Regions from separate parts of the Cupriavidus sp. 94F1 genome, predicted to be linked through region 1. Evidence: predicted binding sites of a transcription regulator. Region 1 holds the regulator's gene; each other region holds the start of a gene.
What was found. The regulator LexA, encoded in region 1, represses DNA repair genes until DNA is damaged. The targets are predictions, from matches to a motif close to ACTGTATNNNNATACAGT.
Positions count from the first base shown of each region.

Region 2: dinB (DNA polymerase IV) is a predicted target of LexA. The motif match lies at 3,055-3,072, and genes of this name have one in related genera.
Region 3: AC3FJ6_RS08115 (ATP-dependent helicase) is a predicted target of LexA. The motif match lies at 3,171-3,188, and genes of this name have one in related genera.

Region 1 covers NZ_JBYOJT010000001.1:75,823-82,280, forward strand. Annotated here, with positions in the region: gene AC3FJ6_RS00340 (replicative DNA helicase) at 1-1,174, opposite strand, end outside; gene rplI (50S ribosomal protein L9) at 1,298-1,750, opposite strand; gene rpsR (30S ribosomal protein S18) at 1,781-2,059, opposite strand; gene priB (primosomal replication protein N) at 2,063-2,362, opposite strand; gene rpsF (30S ribosomal protein S6) at 2,383-2,757, opposite strand; gene AC3FJ6_RS00365 (asparaginase) at 2,873-3,883, opposite strand; gene lexA (transcriptional repressor LexA) at 4,118-4,774, shown strand; gene AC3FJ6_RS00375 (hypothetical protein) at 4,928-5,101, shown strand; tRNA gene AC3FJ6_RS00380 (tRNA-His) at 5,353-5,428, opposite strand; gene AC3FJ6_RS00385 (hypothetical protein) at 5,554-5,814, opposite strand.
Region 2 covers NZ_JBYOJT010000003.1:487,630-494,087, reverse strand. Annotated here, with positions in the region: gene AC3FJ6_RS10025 (carbohydrate porin) at 1-448, opposite strand, end outside; gene AC3FJ6_RS10020 (TRAP transporter substrate-binding protein) at 795-1,934, shown strand; gene rarD (EamA family transporter RarD) at 2,072-2,977, shown strand; gene dinB (DNA polymerase IV) at 3,094-4,266, shown strand; gene AC3FJ6_RS10005 (MFS transporter) at 4,412-5,605, shown strand; gene AC3FJ6_RS10000 (aspartate/glutamate racemase family protein) at 5,623-6,315, opposite strand.
Region 3 covers NZ_JBYOJT010000003.1:80,643-87,100, forward strand. Annotated here, with positions in the region: gene AC3FJ6_RS08085 (YEATS-associated helix-containing protein) at 1-103, shown strand, start outside; gene AC3FJ6_RS08090 (hypothetical protein) at 176-301, opposite strand; gene AC3FJ6_RS08095 (LysE family transporter) at 385-1,038, opposite strand; gene AC3FJ6_RS08100 (hypothetical protein) at 1,132-1,782, opposite strand; gene AC3FJ6_RS08105 (thioredoxin fold domain-containing protein) at 1,920-2,414, shown strand; gene AC3FJ6_RS08110 (TlpA disulfide reductase family protein) at 2,544-3,080, shown strand; gene AC3FJ6_RS08115 (ATP-dependent helicase) at 3,232-5,340, shown strand; gene cmdF (tyrosine 2,3-aminomutase) at 5,348-6,458, opposite strand, start outside.

The DNA of each region.
Region 1 (6,458 bases):
GCAGGTCGGACATGACGGGGCGCTTGTTCGGACGTTGCTCCAGGCTTCGGTTCAGCTGCGACAGCGCGATAACCGGGCAGTTGAGCTCCTTGGCCAGCCCCTTCAACGACCGAGAAATTTCGGAAATTTCCGTGGCCCGGTTTTCCCCGCCACCCGATCCCGACATCAGCTGCAGGTAATCGATGATGATCAGGCCCAGCTGGCCGCACTGGCGCGCCAGCCGGCGCGAACGGGCCCGCAATTCCATTGGATTCAGCGCAGGCGTCTCGTCGATGAACAGCTGCGCATCGTTCATGCGCTGGATCGAGTGCGTCAGCCGCGGCCAGTCCTCGTCCAGCAGGCGGCCGGTACGCAGGCGGTGCTGGTCCAGGCGACCCACCGAGCCCAGCATACGCATGGCCAGCTGCACGCCTGCCATTTCCATCGAGAACACGGCCACGGGCAAGCCCTGCTCTACCGCCACATGCTCGCCAATATTCAGCGAAAACGCGGTTTTACCCATCGAGGGGCGACCGGCGACGATAATCAGGTCGCCCGGCTGCATACCGCTGGTCATGCGGTCCAGGTCGATGAAGCCGGTCGGCACGCCGGTCACGTCCGTGGTGCTGTCGCGGTGATAGAGCTCGTCGATCCGCTCCACCACCTGCGTCAGCAGCGGCTGGATCTCCTGAAAGCCCTTCTGGCCACGCGAGCCTTCTTCCGCAATCGCAAAAACCTTGGATTCGGCCTCGTCGAGCAGTTCGCGCACCTCGCGCCCCTTGGGCGCGAAAGCCGCGGAAGCGATGTCGTCGGCAACCGTCACAAGCTTGCGCAGGACCGAGCGTTCCCGAACGATCTCGGCGTAGCGACGGATATTGGCTGCGCTCGGCGTATTCTGCGCCAGCGAATTCAGATAGGCCAGCCCGCCCACTTCCTCGGCCTTGCCGGCCACCTGAAGCATTTCGAAGACCGTGATCACGTCCGCCGGCTTGGTGGCGGAGATCAGGCGGGCGATGCTCTGGAAGATCACCCGATGGTCAAACCGATAGAAATCGGCTTCGGACAGGAAGTCGGCGATGCGGTCCCAGGCGGCGTTATCCAGCAGCAACCCGCCAAGCACCGATTGTTCGGCCTCGATCGAGTGCGGAGGAACCTTGAGGTTGTCTAGTTGGGGATCTGCGGCGGGCGCGTTCATGGGAGGGAATTATAACGGCGCCGGGCGCCACGCAAAAAACAAAAAAAGGCAGGAGCGTGGCTCCTGCCTTTTTTGTGCATCCGACGCGCCGGTCCGGACCGGCACATCGTGGACGCGTACAGCTTAGACGTGCTCGCCCAGCACCGAAACGGTGATGTCGACCAGCACGTCGGTGTGCAGCGACACGCCAACGGCGTAGTCGCCAACCATCTTCAGCGGGCCGTTCGGCAGGCGCACTTGCGACTTCTCGACCTTGAAGCCTTGGCCTTCCAGGGCTTGGGCGATGTCGGCGTTGGTCACCGAACCGAACAGACGGCCGTCCACGCCCGACTTCTGCGTGATCTGGACGGTCAGACCGTTCAGCTTCTCGCCTTCGGCTTGCGAAGCAGCCAGCTTGGCGGCAGCGGCCTTTTCCAGCTCGGCGCGCTTCACTTCGAATTCGGCGATGGCGGTTTGCGTAGCACGGCGAGCGCGCTTGGTCGGGATCAGGAAGTTACGTGCGTAACCGTCCTTCACGCGAACGATGTCGCCCAGGTTGCCCAGGTTGATGACTTTTTCCAGCAGAATGACTTGCATCGTGTATTTCTCCTTGCGGTCCCGGGACTATCAGTTCTTGTGCAGGTCGGTGTACGGCATCAGCGCCAGGAAGCGGGCGCGCTTGATGGCCGTATCCAGCTGACGCTGATAGTGCGCCTTGGTACCGGTCAGACGAGCCGGCGTGATCTTGCCGTTGTCGCCGATGAAGTCCTTCAGCGTGTCCAGATCCTTGTAGTCGATCTGTTCGACGCCAGCCACGGTGAAGCGGCAGAAGCGCTTGCGCTTGAACAGCGGGTTCTGTTGCTGGAAGCGCTTCTTGTTCTTGTTGTCACGTTTGACGAATGCCATGATTCAATCCTTTTCGAATGCTTTACATCGAGTGATGTGAAAGACCAGTGTCTTGCTGTTGCGGTGCTTGCGGGCCAGAAAGCCTTCGCAGTCGAGCAGCGTGCCGAGCGGCATGCGCTCGAGCCGCTGGCCAATCGGGCCGATGCCCATGGCCACCACTGCGAATTCCACCTGCCTGGGCGTTTCCGCCTCCATCACCTCGCCGGCATGCTGCAGGATGCAGTTGACGACAGGGATGCCGGCTGGCGTATAGCGCAGCGTATCTCGCTCGGCGAGCGTGGCGGTCAGCCGAAGCTGGTTCACCGCGACACAGCAGTCCGCACTCAGGCGGCCTGGCCTTCCGTGGTCGTTTGCGCGGCCTTGCGGGCTTCTTCGCGCTGCACTTCCTTCATCATCGGCGACGGCGCGGTTTCAGCCTTCTTGGTCTGGACGATCAGGTGACGCAGCACGGCGTCATTGAACTTGAACGCGTGCTCGAGTTCAGCCAGCGTGTCCTTGCCGCATTCGATGTTCAGACAAACGTAGTGAGCCTTGGCCAGCTTCTGGATCATGTAGGCCATCTGACGACGACCCCAGTCTTCCACGCGATGGATCTGGCCATTTTGCGACGTGACGAGCTGCTTGTAACGCTCGATCATCGCCGGCACTTGTTCGCTTTGGTCCGGATGGACGATAAATACGATTTCGTAATGACGCATTGACGCTCCTTTTGGGATGAGCCACCCGGGCGTCACGTCCGGTGCGGCAAGGTTGAATAGCCGGCGAGTATAGCCCGGAAACCCGGGAATCCGCAAGGTACGCGGTGCAGGCGGCTCAGCAGGCGGCAAAAAGCGACTGCAGGCGCCCGGCATCGACGCCGAGCGCGGGGTCGGCTGCCAGCGCCACCAGCAGCAGCACGCGCGCCTTGTAAGGGTTGAGGTCGGCCGCCGACGCAAACAGGCCAGCCCCCGCCGCCGGCCGCGCCGGAATCGACACATGGCCGGCGCCAGTACGTGAACTGCGCACCACTGCCACACCAGCCGCCGCCGCATCGGCCAACGCCGCCACCAGGGTTTCGTGGACCGAGCCATTGCCGGTGGCGGCCACGACCAGCCCCTTCACACCAGCCGACACCAGTGCATCCACGGCCACCCTGCCCGGCTGGGCATGGCTGACCACGATCTCCACCATCGGCCAGGCCGACGGCACCGGCAAGCACGGCGCCTCCCGCCGGGACGGCGTACGCGTGAATCGAATATAGGCGTCCTGCACGTAGCCGACCGGACCGGCATTCGGCGAGACAAAGGCATCGACGGCGGACGTATGCGCCTTGGTCACGTCGCGCCCGGCGTGGATCTGCTGGTTCAGCACCACCAGCACAGCCAGGCCCCGCGCGTCCGGATGGGCCGCGACGCGCACCGCATCGAGCAGGTTCAGCGGGCCATCCGCCGACAGCGACGTTGCCGGGCGCATCGCCGCAGTGATGATCACCGGCACGGGACACGGCTGCGTCAGGTGCAAAAACATCGCCGTTTCTTCAAGCGTATCGGTGCCGTGCGTAATCACGATGCCGGCCACGTCCGATTGGCCGGACCAGTACGCCACCCGCGCCGCCAGCTGCTGCCAGAGACCGAACGTCATGTCCTTGCTGTCGACCTGCGCCACCTGCTCGGCCTCCACGCGCGCGACATCGGCCAGCGCGGGCACGGCCTGGACCAGTTGCGACACCGGCACGGTAGCCGCCTGGTACTGGGCACTGCTGGCGGGGTCGCCGGACGATCCGGCAATGGTGCCGCCGGTGGCAAGCACGACGACACGGGGCAACGATGAGGAAGACGCTGACATGTAAATAGGCTGACTGAGGGGGCTGGCCGGGCGGGCGCGGCCCGGGATCTGGCCGACGATTGTAACTGCCACCCCGCCCCAGCGCCCCCTTGGCAAACCCGCGAAGCCACCGGTGCCGCCGTCGCCCATGTAGAGCCCACTGCGCAAATTGTGCTTGCACTTCACACGATACTGTATAAAATCACAGCATACTGTTTAAACATACAGTGCTTCGGCACGAGAGACCGGCGAACCATGGCGACCCTGACACCCCGGCAGCAGCAGATTTTCGATCTGATCCGCGACACGATCCGCAACACGGGCTTCCCGCCCACGCGCGCAGAGATCGCCGCCGAGTTTGGTTTTTCCTCGCCCAATTCGGCCGAGGAACATCTGCGGGCGCTGGCACGCAAGGGCGTCATCGAACTGACCCCCGGCGCATCGCGCGGCATCCGGCTCAAGGTGGCACGCAGCGATTCGGAACGTTCCGACCAGTTCTCGCTGCCAATGGCAGGCGTGCTGCAGTTGACGCTGCCGCTGGTCGGTCGCGTCGCTGCGGGCAGCCCGATCCTTGCCGCAGAACATATCGACCGTCAGTACCAGGTGGATGCATCGGTCTTCGACGAGCGTCCGGACTACCTGCTGCGCGTACGCGGCCTGAGTATGCGCGACGCCGGCATTCTCGATGGCGACCTGCTGGCCGTGAAGAAAGCCAGCGAGGCAGCCAACGGCAAGATCGTCGTAGCCCGCCTGGGCGAGGACGTCACGGTCAAGCGCCTGAAGAAACGCGGCGACACGATCGAACTGATCGCAGAAAACCCCGATTTCCAGAACATCGTGCTCCATTCGGGCCGCGACGAGTTCTCCCTTGAAGGTATCGCTGTCGGCCTGATCCGATCGTCAGGCTTCTAGCGTGATCGGAGGCGCCTGACAGCGACTCCGGCTCCCGAGACTTAGGCAGCACGGCCGTCTGCCCTGGTCACCCGCTTTGCTTTGCCCATGCCGCCCCGTCCTTGCTGGACGACGGGCGCGGACCACTGCTGTCGCAAATTACGAGGTGTTGCCATGCTGCAATCGAATCCCATCGCTTCCCGCCGCCCGGTCAAGCCGGTCCCGTTCCGGCAAATCAAGGGCGTCCGCGTCTACCAGGGCGCGCAACGTCGCACGATGGTCGGCAACATGGCAGCCATCTGCCGCATGCTGGAACTGGCAGAACCGACCACGAAACTGCTCGATTGAAATCTGGCCGCGTGCCACGCGGATCAGCGCGCAACCGCATCACTGCGCATTCGCGTCATGCGCAGAACCGGACCTTGTCGACCCCGCCAACGTCCGGTTTTTTTCGCCCATCGACCGGCTTCGCCTTGGCGTATGCGATCGCAATCGGATGCTGTCAGGTCGGTTGCACCAGGCGGAAGGGATGGTGGGAAGGGATGCGTGCAAAGCAAAACAGCCGCTTGACTAAGCGGCTGTTTTGCAAGGGAATTCTTTGGGGTGGCTGATGGGACTCGAACCCACGACGACAGGAATCACAATCCTGGACTCTACCAACTGAGCTACAGCCACCGTAGAGATTTTTCGTTGACCGTTGTGTCGATCAGCGAAGAACAAGACTATACAAGCATTCTCTGCTGATGGCTAGTATTCCGCACAAAAAAATTTCGGATTCGCTGGCGGATGGCTTCCGGACTTCATCGGGGGCCCACCCACTTCGCTTCCAGCAGCACGGCTTCCTTGATCGCAGCGATGATCTCTGCCTCGCTCGGAAAAAGTCCAAGCAAGCGTTTCGACTTGCCATTCAGGACGTCGCGCTGCAACGCCTTGCCGGCGTCGATCGATGTGCCTGGGTGCCAGCAATAGCGCGCAGTCCATTTGCCGTCCTGCAGTTGCTCGGCTACCCAGATCACCCGGTAGTCCTCGAAGACTTCACCGAATGGTTCTTCCGCTTCCATTTCGTTTCCTCAGGGCTCGCTTCCGATTCACTGGCTTCGACATTCCCCGTCACACCGCTCGAACCGGCCAGCCCAACTGCTTTTCCCCCACTTGGCGCCGCATCCGTGAAGATACGACTCCCACGCCATGCCGGCTAATGTCGCGGCATTTTTCAGCGCATCGTAACATGACCTACGCGCCGCTCGACAGGGCATGTCTTAACAATAGCCCGAGCTTGACGTATCGGCCTGCCCTTCAAAAGCGGAGGTCTTGCCCCACCACGGCAGGGTTCTGTCGCAAATAATGCTGTTGGATACTCTTCCCCGAGGGACATTGACCCCCTCGACATTCCCGACAGGCGATCACTCCCGACGAGCATCGCCTGCTTTTTTTTTGGTGTTCAGGTACGCCACGGTTTTATGCGCGATTCGTGCATGGCGCGACCCACGAAAAAAAAGAGCCCGCTCGCAAGCGGACTCTTAAATTAGCGATCTCAATGCCCTGAAGGCACATTCAATGTAGACCCCGAACGCACGGCGCACCATCCGGGCAAACCCACGGTTGCTGTGGTAACAACGAGACGGGGCAGAAAAAAAGCCCGCACACGGCGGGCTCAAAAATCAGTTGAAGAAAGCCCTGTATTCGAGGGCAGGCACAGTGTAAG
Region 2 (6,458 bases), on a different contig from region 1:
GAGCCAGTGAGTCGGGCGGACCCACGAAGTCCGGATTCTCGTCGGCGGGCACCTGGGCAACCGTGGCGGTGCCCTCGGCGACCGCAGGCGTTTCGCCACCCTGGGCCGCCAGTGCCGTATTGGCAGGTGCGGCAGCCCGGTCCTTTGCCGCATCGGCACCCTCGGCAGCATTGGCCGACTGGATCAGGTCCGCCAGTGGATCGGCGGACGCAGCGGCGGGTACGGTCGCCGGTACGCTGGCAGGTGCGGCGGCAGGTGCTGCGGCAGGCACGGCGCCGGCTGCCACGGCGGAGGTCACCAGCTGGGTCGTGCTCTCCGCGATCATCGGCGGTGGCGCTACCGAAGTGCCTGTTTGCGCGCACGCGCTGAGCCCCCAGGCGGCCAGGACGACAAAAGTCAGGCGGCGACGGGCAAATGGGCGGGCGGGAGGCAGTACGGATTGCAACATGGACACAACAGGGCCGGCGTGGAAGAACTCCGGAGGGAGGGCTCAGTTTTTAACAGGCGAACTTTTGGACCGCAAGCCGGGTTACAAAATCCCGCGATCGCGTCACAAAGCGTTGGAAATGCGTCCGGATTCCCACATTGCGGAAAGCGAAATGCACCGCATCGAAGCATGCCCGGGCGCCATGGCAAAACCGTTGCGGAAGTGCCGAATTCCTAGCGAAAACCCCCATCCCTGAGGGCATCCGTGCTGAAAACGCCACCGCTATAATCGTCCGACCTGTCTTCCGGGCAACGCATAACGGGTGCAAGGCAGTCACGCCTATATATCTATAAAAGAGGAGATGTCCATGGAACGTCGTTCCTTCCTGTTGAAGGCTTCGGCCGTAGCTGCCACGGGTGCACTTGCCGCCTGCGGCAAGGAAGAAAAGCCCGCGGCCCCGGCCGCATCGGCCAGCGCGCCGGGCGCGCCCGCTGTGGTCGGCAGCAACCCGGCGGTGGAATGGCGCCTGGCGTCCAGCTTCCCGAAATCGCTCGACACCATCTATGGCGGGGCCGAACTGCTGAGCCAGCGCGTGAAGGAACTGACCGACGGCAAGTTCAACATCAAGGTGTTCGCCGCCGGTGAAATCGTGCCGGGCCTGCAGGTGCTGGACGCCGTGCAGAACCAGACCGTGCAGATCGGCCACACGGCCGGCTACTACTACTTCGGCAAGAATCCGACGCTGTGCTTCGACACGACCATCCCGTTCGGCCTGACCGCGCGCCAGCAGAACGCCTGGATGATGCAGGGCAACGGCATGAAGCTGATGCGCGAGTTCTTCAAGGAATACAACGTCGTCAACTTCATGGGCGGCAATACCTGCGCCCAGATGGGCGGCTGGTTCCGCAAGGAAATCAAGACCGTGGCCGACCTGCAGGGCTTGAAGTACCGCGTGGCCGGCTTTGCCGGCGTGGTGCTGGCCCGCCTGGGTGTGGTGCCCCAGCAGATTGCCGGCGGTGACATCTACCCGGCGCTGGAAAAGGGCACGATCGACGCGGCCGAATGGGTGGGCCCGTACGACGACGAAAAGCTCGGCTTCTACAAGGTGGCGCCGTACTACTACTACCCGGGCTGGTGGGAAGGCAGCGCGCAGCTGTCGTTCTACGCATCGCAACCCGAGTACGACAAGCTGCCGGCGCTCTACAAGCGCGCGCTGGAAACGGCCACTATCGAGGCGCACACCAACATGATGGCCAAGTACGACACCGTGAACCCGCAGGCGCTGGCCCGCCTGCTGGAAAGCGGCGTGAAGCTGCGTCCGTTCTCGAAGGAGATCATGGAAGCCTGCTTCAAGGCCACGCAGGAAGCGTACGCCGACGAAAGCGCCAAGAACCCGTCGTTCAAGAAGATCTACGACGATTGGCGCGTGTTCCGCAACAACGAGGCCGCCTGGTTCAACGTGGCCGAGCAGGCGTTCGCGCAGTTCAGCTACGCGCGCAAGCTGTAAGCGAACCGATGATTTGGCCATTCGGCCATTTCGCTCACGACAAGCCCGGCTCCGGCCGGGTTTTTTCATGGCGCCACGCGCCTGCCCACACCCCGGTAGAATCCGCCCCACAACCGGACTCTACCGGGAACATTCCCATGCAACTCGGCATCTTCTACGCCCTGCTGGCGTACATCATCTGGGGCCTGCTGCCCCTCTACATCAAGTCCCTGCACGGCGTGGCGCCGCTGGAAATCCTGCTGCACCGCATGGTGTGGTCGCTGGTATTCCTGGGGGCAATACTGTTGTGGCGCCGTCATTTCGGCTGGCTGCGCGACGTGGCGGCCAATCCGCGCCTGATCCTGAACTTCGCGGCCAGCGCGGGGCTGCTGTGCTGCAACTGGTTCCTCTATATCTGGGCGGTGTCGGCCGATCGCGTGGTCGATGCCAGCCTGGGCTATTTCATCAATCCGCTATTCAGTGTGCTGCTGGGGGTGCTGCTGCTGCACGAGCGGCTGCGGCCGGCCCAGTGGCTGTCGATCGCCATCGCGGCGGCCGGTGTGCTCTGGCTCACCTGGTCGGCCGGACAACTGCCGTGGATTGCGCTGGGCCTGGCCGCGTCGTTTGGCGGCTATGGGCTGCTGCGCAAGACCGGCGCGCTCGGTGCGCTCGAGGGCCTGTCGCTGGAAACGCTGATCCTGTTCCCGCTGGCCGCTGCGGCGCTGGGCTTCCTGCTCCTGACCGGGCACGACACCACGCGCAGCGCAGGCACGGGTACGCAGATCCTGCTGCTGCTGGCCGGTCCGCTCACGGCGGTGCCGCTGCTATTCTTTGCCGCCGGCGCGCGCCGTATCCCGCTGTCGCTGCTCGGCCTGCTGCAATACGCCGGGCCCACCATCCAGCTGGTACTTGGCATCTGGCTCTACCACGAGCCGTTTCCGGCACAGAAGCAGATCGGCTATGCCCTGATCTGGATCTCGCTGGCAATCTACGCGGCCGAGGGTTTGCTGGTCACGCGTCTGAATGCGAAGCGGTCCATCAGCACGAAAAATGAACCCGCTTAAAAAACCGCCGCTTCTATCCGTGATGTGAATATTCGTGGCAATCGCGCGCTATTCCGGAAACAACGTCGCCACACTATACTGTACGGATATACAGTATCGATCGCCTCTCCACGCTCATGCCCCCGAACGCTCCCCGGCGTATTGCCCATCTCGACATGGACGCGTTCTACGCTTCGGTGGAACTGCTGCGCTATCCGGACCTGCGTGGCCAGGCGGTCGTGATCGGCGGCGGCCGCAATGCGGTGCCCGAGGTACTACCCGACGGATCGCGCCGCCACGCCCGGCTGCGTGACTATGTGGGGCGGGGCGTGGTCACCACGTCCACCTACGAGGCCCGCGCCCTGGGCGTGTTCTCGGCCATGGGCATGATGAAGGCCGCCAAGCTGGCGCCCGACGCGATCCTGCTGCCGACGGACTTCGACGCCTACCGCCGCTACTCCGGACTCTTCAAGGCGGCCGTCCGAACATTCACCGGACAAATAGAAGATCGCGGGATCGACGAGATATATATCGATCTGAGTGATATAGAGGGCGAGCCGCACGAGGTAGCCGCCCGCATCAAGGCTGCGGTCCATGAAGCGACGGGCCTGACGTGTTCGATCTGCGTGGCCCCCAACAAGCTCCTGGCCAAGATCGGGTCCGAACTGGACAAGCCGGACGGACTGACCATCCTGACCCCGGCCGATATTCCCACGCGCATCTGGCCACTGCCGGCGCGCAAGGTCAACGGCATCGGCCCCAAGGCCGCGGAGAAGCTGCAGGCCATCGGCATCGACACCGTGGGAGACCTGGCCGAGGCCGATCTGGCGCTACTGCAGGCGCACTTCGGCCGCAATTACGCGGGCTGGCTGGTGGAAGTGGCCCATGGCCGCGACGACCGTCAGGTGGTGGTCAGTTCCGAACCCAAGTCGATGAGCCGCGAAACCACGTTCGAGCGCGACCTGCACCCGCGTACCGATCGCCCCGTGCTGTCGGAGCAGTTCACCCGGCTGTGCATGCGCGTGGCCGACGACCTGCGCCGCAAGGGGTACGTGGGCCGGACGGTGGGCATCAAGCTGCGCTTTGACGATTTCCACACCGTGACCCGCGACCTGACCATGACCGCCCATACCGCCGATGGCGCGATGATCCGGCGCGGTGCCACCGAGTGCCTGAAGCGGATACCGCTGGAGCGGCGCATCCGGCTGCTGGGCGTGCGCGTCAGCGCCCTGCTCCCGGCGGCCGAGCAAGGGGACGATCCCGCGCCGGTGCAGGAGGAATTCCGCTTCGACGACGAGGCGGAAGGCTGAACGGCCTTCCTCCAGGCGAATCGGGCCGATCCCAGGCCAAAAAACCCCCACGTCATACGGCCCTATCTATCTCCCGGTAGAATCGGCGGCTTCGACGGGCGCCCATCGAGAGCGCCACGCCCCACCTTCCGCCCACGCGCGCCCCATGACAACCGCCGCTCCCGCCCAACGTACCGCCGCCCCGGCCGCCTGGATCACGCCCCTGCTGGCCGTGGCCTGCGGCATGATCGTCGCCAACCTGTACTACGCACAGCCGCTGGTCGGGCCGATTGCACGCGCGTTGCAGCTGTCGCCGGAAATTGCCGGCCTGATCGTCACGCTGATCCAGACCGGCTACTGCGTGGGCCTGCTGCTGCTGGTGCCGCTGGGCGATATCGTCGAAAACCGCAAGCTCGTGCTCACGCTGGTGGGCGGGTGCGCGGCGGCCCTGCTGGCGGCGGCGCTGGCCACGCATGCCAGCGTGTTCCTGGTGGCGGGCTGCGCGATTGGACTGTGCTCGGTGGCGGTGCAGGTGCTGGTGCCGTTCGCGGCGCACCTGGCCTCCGAGCATGCGCGCGGCCGTGCGGTCGGCAATGTCACCAGCGGACTGCTGATGGGCATCATGCTGGCGCGTCCGGTGTCGAGCCTGGTGTCAGACCTGTTCGGCTGGCACGCGATCTTCGCGGCGTCGGCCGTGGCGATGGTGCTGCTCGGCATCGTGCTGGCGCGCAAGCTGCCGCAGCGCCGGCCGGCGCCGGGCGTCAACTACATCCAGATGCTTGGCTCGATGAGCCATCTGCTGCGCACCCAGCCGATCCTGCGCCGCCGGGCCGCGTACCAGGCCGCCATGTTCGGTGTCTTCAGCCTGTTCTGGACCACCACGCCGCTGTACCTGGCCGGGCCCGCGTTCCATCTGTCGCAGACCGGTATCGCGATCTTCGCGCTGGTCGGTGTGGCCGGTGCCATTGCCGCGCCGATGGCGGGCCGCTACGCCGACCGTGGCCACAGCCGGCAGATGACGGCGCTGGCGCTGGCGCTGGGCGCGGCTTCGTTCCTGCTGAGCCGGGTGGGGGCGGAGGGTTCGCTGCTGTCGTTGCTGTCGCTGACGGTGGCTGCCGTGCTGCTCGACTTCGCGGTGTCGACCAATCTGGTGATCGGCCAGCGCGCGATCTTCTCGCTGTCCGACGAACACCGCAGCCGCCTCAACGGCCTGTACATGGCCATCTTTTTCGTGGGCGGCGCCATCGGATCGTCAGTGGGCGCGTGGGCCTATGCGCGTGCGGGCTGGCCCCTGGCCAGCTGGATCGGCTTCGCCCTGCCCGCCATCGCGCTGCTGTACTTCCGCACGGAACGTCGTTGATCGGCCAATTCGGAGGGCTACGCCGCCACTGCGCGCTGCAGTGCCGCGCGCGCCAGCAGGCGGGTTGAATCGAGCGTCGGCAACGACGAATTGCCGTCGTCGATGATCAGCGGAATCTCGGTGCAGCCCAGCACCACGGCGTCGCAACCGTTGTGCCGCAGGTCATCGATCACGCGCCGGAACGTCGCTACCCCTTCAGGCGTGGCGATGCCGGGCACCAGCTGGTTCATGATCACGTGGTCGATCAATGCGCGGTCTTCCACGGGCGGGCGCACCGCTTCCAGCCCGCGTGCGGCCAGCGCGGCCGGATACACCTCGCTGTCCACCAGCCACCGCGTGCCGGTGATGCCAAGCCGATGGAAGCCGCGTGCCACGGCGGCGTCGGCCACCACCTCGGCGATATGAAGCCACGGCAGCGGCGACGTGGGCCGCACCAGGTCCAGCGCCGTATGGATGGTGTTGTCGGGGCAGATCACGAAATCGGCGCCGGCCGCGGCCAGCTTGTACGCCGAGCGCAGCATCAGGTTCGCCACGCCCTGCAGATCGCCGCGCTCCAGGCAGGCCACATAGGTGGCGAGCGATGGCGTATGCATCGTAATTTCCGGATGTGCGTGCGCGCCGAGGAATCCGGCCCCTTCCATGCAGATCGTGCGATAGCACAGTGCCGCGCCTTCGGCGGAACAGGCCGCGATACCGATGTGCCGTGGCATGAGAAATCCCCCTTGATGGTTGTCAGGCTTTCATGATGGCATGCGCCGCGCGGCTGCACTACACTGAGCCGGCGCGCCACGCCCTGGCGCGCCCGCCGTCGATGTTGCAGCTAAAAGTCGCCGTTTTACTACCCGTCCCGTGG
Region 3 (6,458 bases), on a different contig from region 1:
CTGGCTTGTCGCCGCGCTCACGTCCGAGGACGATCTCGAGCGCGTGCGTCAGGATCCGGAATTCTCAGCCCTTGTCTCAATTTTCAAAAGGAATGCCACATGAGCGACACCCCTCCGACCCATTAAGCATGGCGTATCCCCAGACAAAAGGCCCGCATCGCGGGCCTTCGTCATGTCACACCGGCGGTTCCAGCGGCGGCGGGGGCGGTTCCTCGATGGGCGGCTGGTCCGCCGGGAAGCCGGGCGGGGGCGGCTCGTCGGGAGGGGGTTCGCGGTGGGCAGTCAGGGGGACATCGTGCATCGGGGGCTCCATGTACGCCGGGTCACTCCCCATTGAAGCAAACGCTGCCGCACTACGCCAGCCATTCGGCCGCCGGGGTGGCTTCAGGTGTGATGCCGGCGCACAAAGAACAGCGCGGTGCCCACGGCCACCAGCACGCCGCCGAAGAAGCGGTTCTGCCAGCGCACGGCGCGGGCGTTGCGGAACAGGCCCTGCATGCGCGACGCCAGCAGCGCGTAGCCGTGCATCACGATCAGGTCCACAAAGCACATCGTGGCGGCCAGGATGGCCAGTTGCACGCCCAGCGGATGGCCCGGGTCGATGAACTGCGGCAGGACCGCCACCATGAAAATGATGCCCTTGGGATTGGTGACATTGGTCAGCAGGCCCGTGGCAAAGCGGCGCCGACGGCTCATGACCGCCGTGCGTACCGCGCCGCCCTGGCCGTTGGCGCCGTCCTCCGGGGTCGTCTCCACTTTGGATCGCCATTGCTGGAAGCCCAGGTAGATCAGGTACATCGCGCCAATCGTCTTGACGACCAGGAAGGCTTCCTCGGACGCCAGCAGCAGCGCGCCAAGGCCGCCGCCGGCCACCAGCAGGATGATGACCAGGCCGGTCTGCAGACCCAGGATCGTCGTCGACGTCTTCTTCAGGCCATACGACAGGCCATGGCTCATGGACAGCACCGCGCCCGATCCTGGCGAAACGGCGATCACCCAGCACGCGGCAAAATATGCCAGCCACACTTCCCAACGCATCACTGCACTCCTGAAGGTAACAACGGTTAAAGACGAAAGGCTAAAGGCAAAAGGCTAAAGCCGGTTCAATCGGATCAAGCGGTCGAGTCTGCCTCAGAACGGGTGGAATCCGGTCAGGAACTGTTCGACCTGCTCGGACTGGCGCGTATCGCGGGCGGCGTCGCCCGCTTCCAGCACCACGGCCTGGTAGACGCGGGCGCCCGACGCCACCAGCCGCGCGGTGAGGCGGCGCGGCGCCTTGTCCTGCGGCGATACGCCGGCCACCGACACTTCCACGCCGGCTAGCGACACGGGCGGCTGGGCCGCCGACATCACCGTGACGGGGTGCGCCTGGGCCGGTGCCCCGGGGTGCGCACCCAGGTTAGCCACCAGTCCGGCCTGCATGGCGTCCATGGCTTCGCGGCGCATGGCGGCATCGTCGCTGGGCAACGTCACCACGCCCACCGCGAACAGCGTGCCCTCGATGTTCGCGGCATCCATGGTCATCGGCAGCTTGTGGCCGGCAATCGATACATCGCGCGCGGCGCTGGTCGGCTTGGCCGGATACATGGCGGTGTACTTGCCGTCGTTCGACACGATGGTCCGCCAGTCATAGCGCGGCGAGCAGCCGGCGAGCGCCAGCCAGAGCAGGGCGAGCAGCGGCAGCCGGCAATGACCGGGGCGAAACAGGCCGGGACGGGACGAGCTGGACGAACCGGACGAACCGGGCGGACGGGGGCGGAGCGTGGATGGGGGCATCGGCATGGGCAGCGCATTCGTGCGCAAGCCGGTATTATCCGGGAAGCCGCCCGCCCGCGCATGTCCGACCCGTGGCTTTCATCGCCCATCGTCCCTTGCCGACCACCCAGGCGCCGGCCGGCCCGTTTTCCCGTGAGGTGACCATGCCCTTCCGTTCCCTGCCCCGCCTTGCCGCACCGTGGCTGGCCAGCCTGGCCGCAGTGGCCGGCTTCAGCGCCGTGGCCGGCACCGTGCACCTGCCTCCGGTGACCGATATCGGCGCCCAGTCGGCCGCAGCCGCCAGGCAGGGCGAGCCGCTGGTGGTGCTTGTCAGCCTGCCCGGCTGTACCTATTGCGAGACGGTGCGCCGCAACTATCTGGGCCCGCAGGTGGCGGCCGGGGACATTGCCGCGCGGGAAATCGACATGACGGCCGATACGCCGGTCCGTGACGTCGATGGCACCATGACCACCGCCAAACGCTGGGCGCAGGCCCACAACATCTCGGTCGCCCCGACCGTGATGTTCCTGGACCCGCACGGCCGCAACCTGGCCAAGCCGCTGCGCGGCATGCAGCCCGATTTCTATGGTGCCTACCTGGAGCAGGCCATCGACGAGGCCCGCGCCAAGGTGGCCGCCCGGCCCGGCGCGCAGCAGTAGCGCGGGCACACGCTTCCATATTGCGGCGAATTGCCGCAGCCCCGGCGGGCTTGACCGTCCACGATGCCGGCTTCCGCGCCCGGCAGTAGAATAGCCGCTGTCCGATGGCTGTCCCGGTACCGTTATTCCATGTCCAATACTGCTGCTTCCGCCACTTCCCCGCGCAAACGCTGGCCGCTCGCCGTCGCGGTCGTGATCGTCGCCCTGCTTGGCGTCTTTGGCTATCGCGCCATGTCGCCAGCCAGCAAGGTGCCCGATGCCACGTTCACGCTGCTGTCGGGCCAGAAAGTCAGCACGGCCGATCTGAAGGGCAAGGTCTACCTGGTCAACTTCTGGGCCACCAGCTGCGCCACCTGCGTCAAGGAAATGCCGCAGATGATCGACACCTACAAGCAGTTCAAGGACAAGGGCCTGGATTTCGTGGCCGTGGCCATGAACTATGACCCGCCGATGTACGTGGCCAACTACGCCAAGACGCGCGAACTGCCGTTCAAGGTGGCCATGGATTCGGACGGCTCGGCGGCCAAGGCCTTTGGCGACGTCCAGCTCACGCCCACCACGTTCGTGGTCGACAAGAACGGCAAGATCCTGAAACGCTACGTGGGCGAGCCCGAGTGGGATGCGCTGCACAAGCTGCTGGATGGTGCGCTGGCCAGCGCGGCCTGATTGCGTGCCGTCCCCGGTCGAAAAGGTGCCCAAGCGGCACCTTTTTTGTTGCCCGGACGCCGCGCAGGCACGTGCGGCTTGCCAGTCGAAGCTGTATGGATATACAGTGGGCGCCAGATTTTTCTCAATCCTCCCCTCTGCCCTTCCCGCTGTGCTACCGGATCTCGCCCCTGAAGCCGACGTGCCCGCCGATTTCTCCCCGGAGACGGGCGACGCGGCTGCCTACCTGTCCAAGCTGAATCCGGAGCAGCGCGCCGCCGTGGAATATGCGGGCGAGGCGCCGCTGCTGATTATTGCCGGCGCGGGCTCGGGCAAGACCAATACGCTGGCGCATCGCGTCGCGCACCTGGTGGTGGGCGGCGCCGACCCGCGGCGCATCCTGCTGCTGACGTTCTCGCGCCGTGCGGCGTCCGAGATGGGCCGCCGCGTGGAGCGCATTGTCGATCAGGCACTGGGCATCCAGTCCGGCGCAGGGCGTGCCGCGCTGCAGTGGTCGGGCACCTTCCACGCCATCGGCGCCCGGCTGCTACGCGAATACGCCGAGACGCTTGGCCTGGCGCCGAGCTTCACGATCAGCGACCGCGGCGATTCGGCCGACCTGATGCACGTGGTGCGCCACGACCTGGGATTGTCCGAGCAGGCGTCGCGCTTTCCGCGCAAGGAAACCTGCCTGGCCATCTATTCGCGCGTGGTCAACACCCAACTGCCGATCGAGGTGGTGCTCAAGACCCAGTTTCCGCGCTACGCGATGTGGGCGGACGCGCTCAAGACGCTGTTCGCCGGCTATGTCGAGGCCAAGCAGAAGCAGCAGGTGCTGGATTACGACGACCTGCTGCTCTACTGGGCGCAGGCCATGACCGAGCCCGCGCTGGCGCGGGACATGGGCGCGCGCTTCGACCACGTGCTGGTCGACGAGTACCAGGACACCAACGCGCTGCAGGCGTCGATCCTGATGGCGCTGAAGCCGCAGGGCCGTGGCCTGACCGTGGTGGGGGACGACGCGCAGTCGATCTACGCCTTCCGTGGCGCCACGGTGCGCAACATCCTCGATTTCCCGACGCAGTTCACGCCGGCTGCCGAACAGGTCACGCTGTCGCAGAACTACCGTTCCACGCAGCCGATCCTGCAAGCCGCCAACGCAGTGATCGGCCTGGCGGCCGAACGCTTCACCAAGGACCTCTGGTCGCTGCGCGAGTCGGCCGAAAAGCCCGGCGTGGTGGTGGTCAACGACGAAGCCGACCAGGCGCGCTTTGTGGTCGAGCAGGTGCTGGCACGACGCGAATCGGGCCTGGCGCTGATGCAGCAGGCGGTGCTGTTCCGCGCCGCCGACCACAGTGCGCAGGTCGAAATCGAACTGGCCCGGCGCAACATCCCGTTCGTGAAGTTCGGCGGCCTGAAATTTCTGGAATCGACGCACGTGAAGGACGTGATGGCCGTGTTGCGCTGGCTGGAAAACCCGCGCGACCGCATGGCCGGCTTCCGCACGCTGCAGCTGCTGCCCGGTATCGGGCCGAAGACCGCCGCGCGCGTGCTCGAAGGGCTGGAAGCGGCCACCGAGCCTTTGGTGGCGCTGGAGGCCTTCGAGGCCCCGCCCGCTGCCGCGCCCGCGTGGGACGACCTGCTGACGCTGGCCCGCACGCTGATGGCGCCCACGTCGCCGTGGCCGTCGGAGTTCGAACAGGTGGTGGCGTGGTACGCGCCACATCTGGAGCGCATGCACGACGATGCCGCCGCGCGCCAGGCCGACCTGCAGCAGATCGAGCGCATCGCGGCCACCTATGCGTCGCGCGAGCGTTTTCTGACCGAACTGACGCTGGACCCGCCCAGCGCGTCCAGTGACGAATCGGGCGTGCCGTCGCGTGACGAGGACTACCTGATCCTGTCGACCATCCATTCGGCCAAGGGCCAGGAATGGAAGGCCGTGTACGTGCTCAACGCCGTGGACGGCTGCATGCCGTCCGACCTGGCCACCGGCACCACCGAGGAAATCGAGGAAGAACGCCGCCTGCTGTACGTGGCCATGACGCGCGCGCGCGACCATCTCGACGTGATCGTCCCCCAGCGGTTCTACGTGCACAACCAGGTGGGTTTTGGCGACCGCCATGTCTACGCGTCGCGCACGCGCTTCCTGCCGAACCGCGTGATGCCGAATTTCTACAGCCGGTCGTGGCCGCCCCCGCCGATGCCCGGCGAAGGGCAGGACAAGGCGTCCTTGCCGCAGGTCGATCTGGCATCCCGCATGCGCAACATGTGGAAATAGGCGGCCATCAGGCCAGCGCCACCCCCGCCTGACGCACCACTTCCACCAGCGCCCCGTCGCGCAGCAGCGCGGCCACGCGTTCGATCTCGTCGGTCATGTAGCGGTCCGTGTCCAGGAACGGCACGTGTTCGCGCACGAAGGCGAAGACCGCGCGGCCGGCTGGCGACAGGTGCTCGACCGCGCCGGCCAGTTCCGCCGCCTGGCACGCGGCCAGCAGCTCCAGCGCCAGGATGTACTGGTTGTTATCCAGGATGCGGCGCGCGTTGCGGGCCGAGATCAGCCCCATGCTGACCACGTCCTGGTTGTCGCCGTTGGACGGCACGCTCTGGATGCTGGCCGGGCTGCAGATCGTGCGGTTCTCGGCCACCAGCGCCGTGGCCGGGTACTGGGCGCCGGCAAAGCCGCACGACAGGCCTTCGTTGGCGGCGGCCAGGAAGGCGGGCAGGCGATTGTTCAGGTGCGGGCTCAGCAGGCGGTTCAGGCGGCGTTCGGCCATCACGCCCAGTTGCGTGGCGGCGATGGCCAGGAAGTCCATCGCGAAGGCCACCTGCTGGCCGTGGAAATTGCCGCCGTGGAACAGCGCGTCATCGTCAAAGAACAGCGGGTTGTCGTTCGATGAATTGAGTTCGCGCGTCACCACGTTGGCACAGTGATCCAGCGTATCGCGCACGGCGCCGAGCACCTGCGGGATGCAGCGCAGCGTGTAGGCCTTCTGGATGAACACGCCCGTGCCGGTGTTCTTTTCGTCGCCGGCGCGATGCTTCATCTCCGCGCTGAGCGTGTCGTGCCCGGCCAGCCGCGTCGAGCCGGCCAGCAGCGCGCGCAGGTTGGCGGCGGAGCTGACCTGGCCGGGGTGTGGCTTGGCGATGTCGTGGCCGTGCGCCATGAACGCATCGGCCGATGCCGACAGTCCTTCCAGCGCCAGCGCCGCAATGGCTTCGGCCTGCCGGACCTGCGCGCGCAGCGTCTCCAGCAGCAGGCACGACACCCCGGTCATGGCGGAAGTGCCATTGATCAGCGCCAACCCTTCCTTGTACGCCAGCGTGATCGGGGCAATGCCGTGCTGTCGCAGCACGTCGGCAGTGGGCGCCGTGCCGCCATCGGCGGTCAGCACCTTG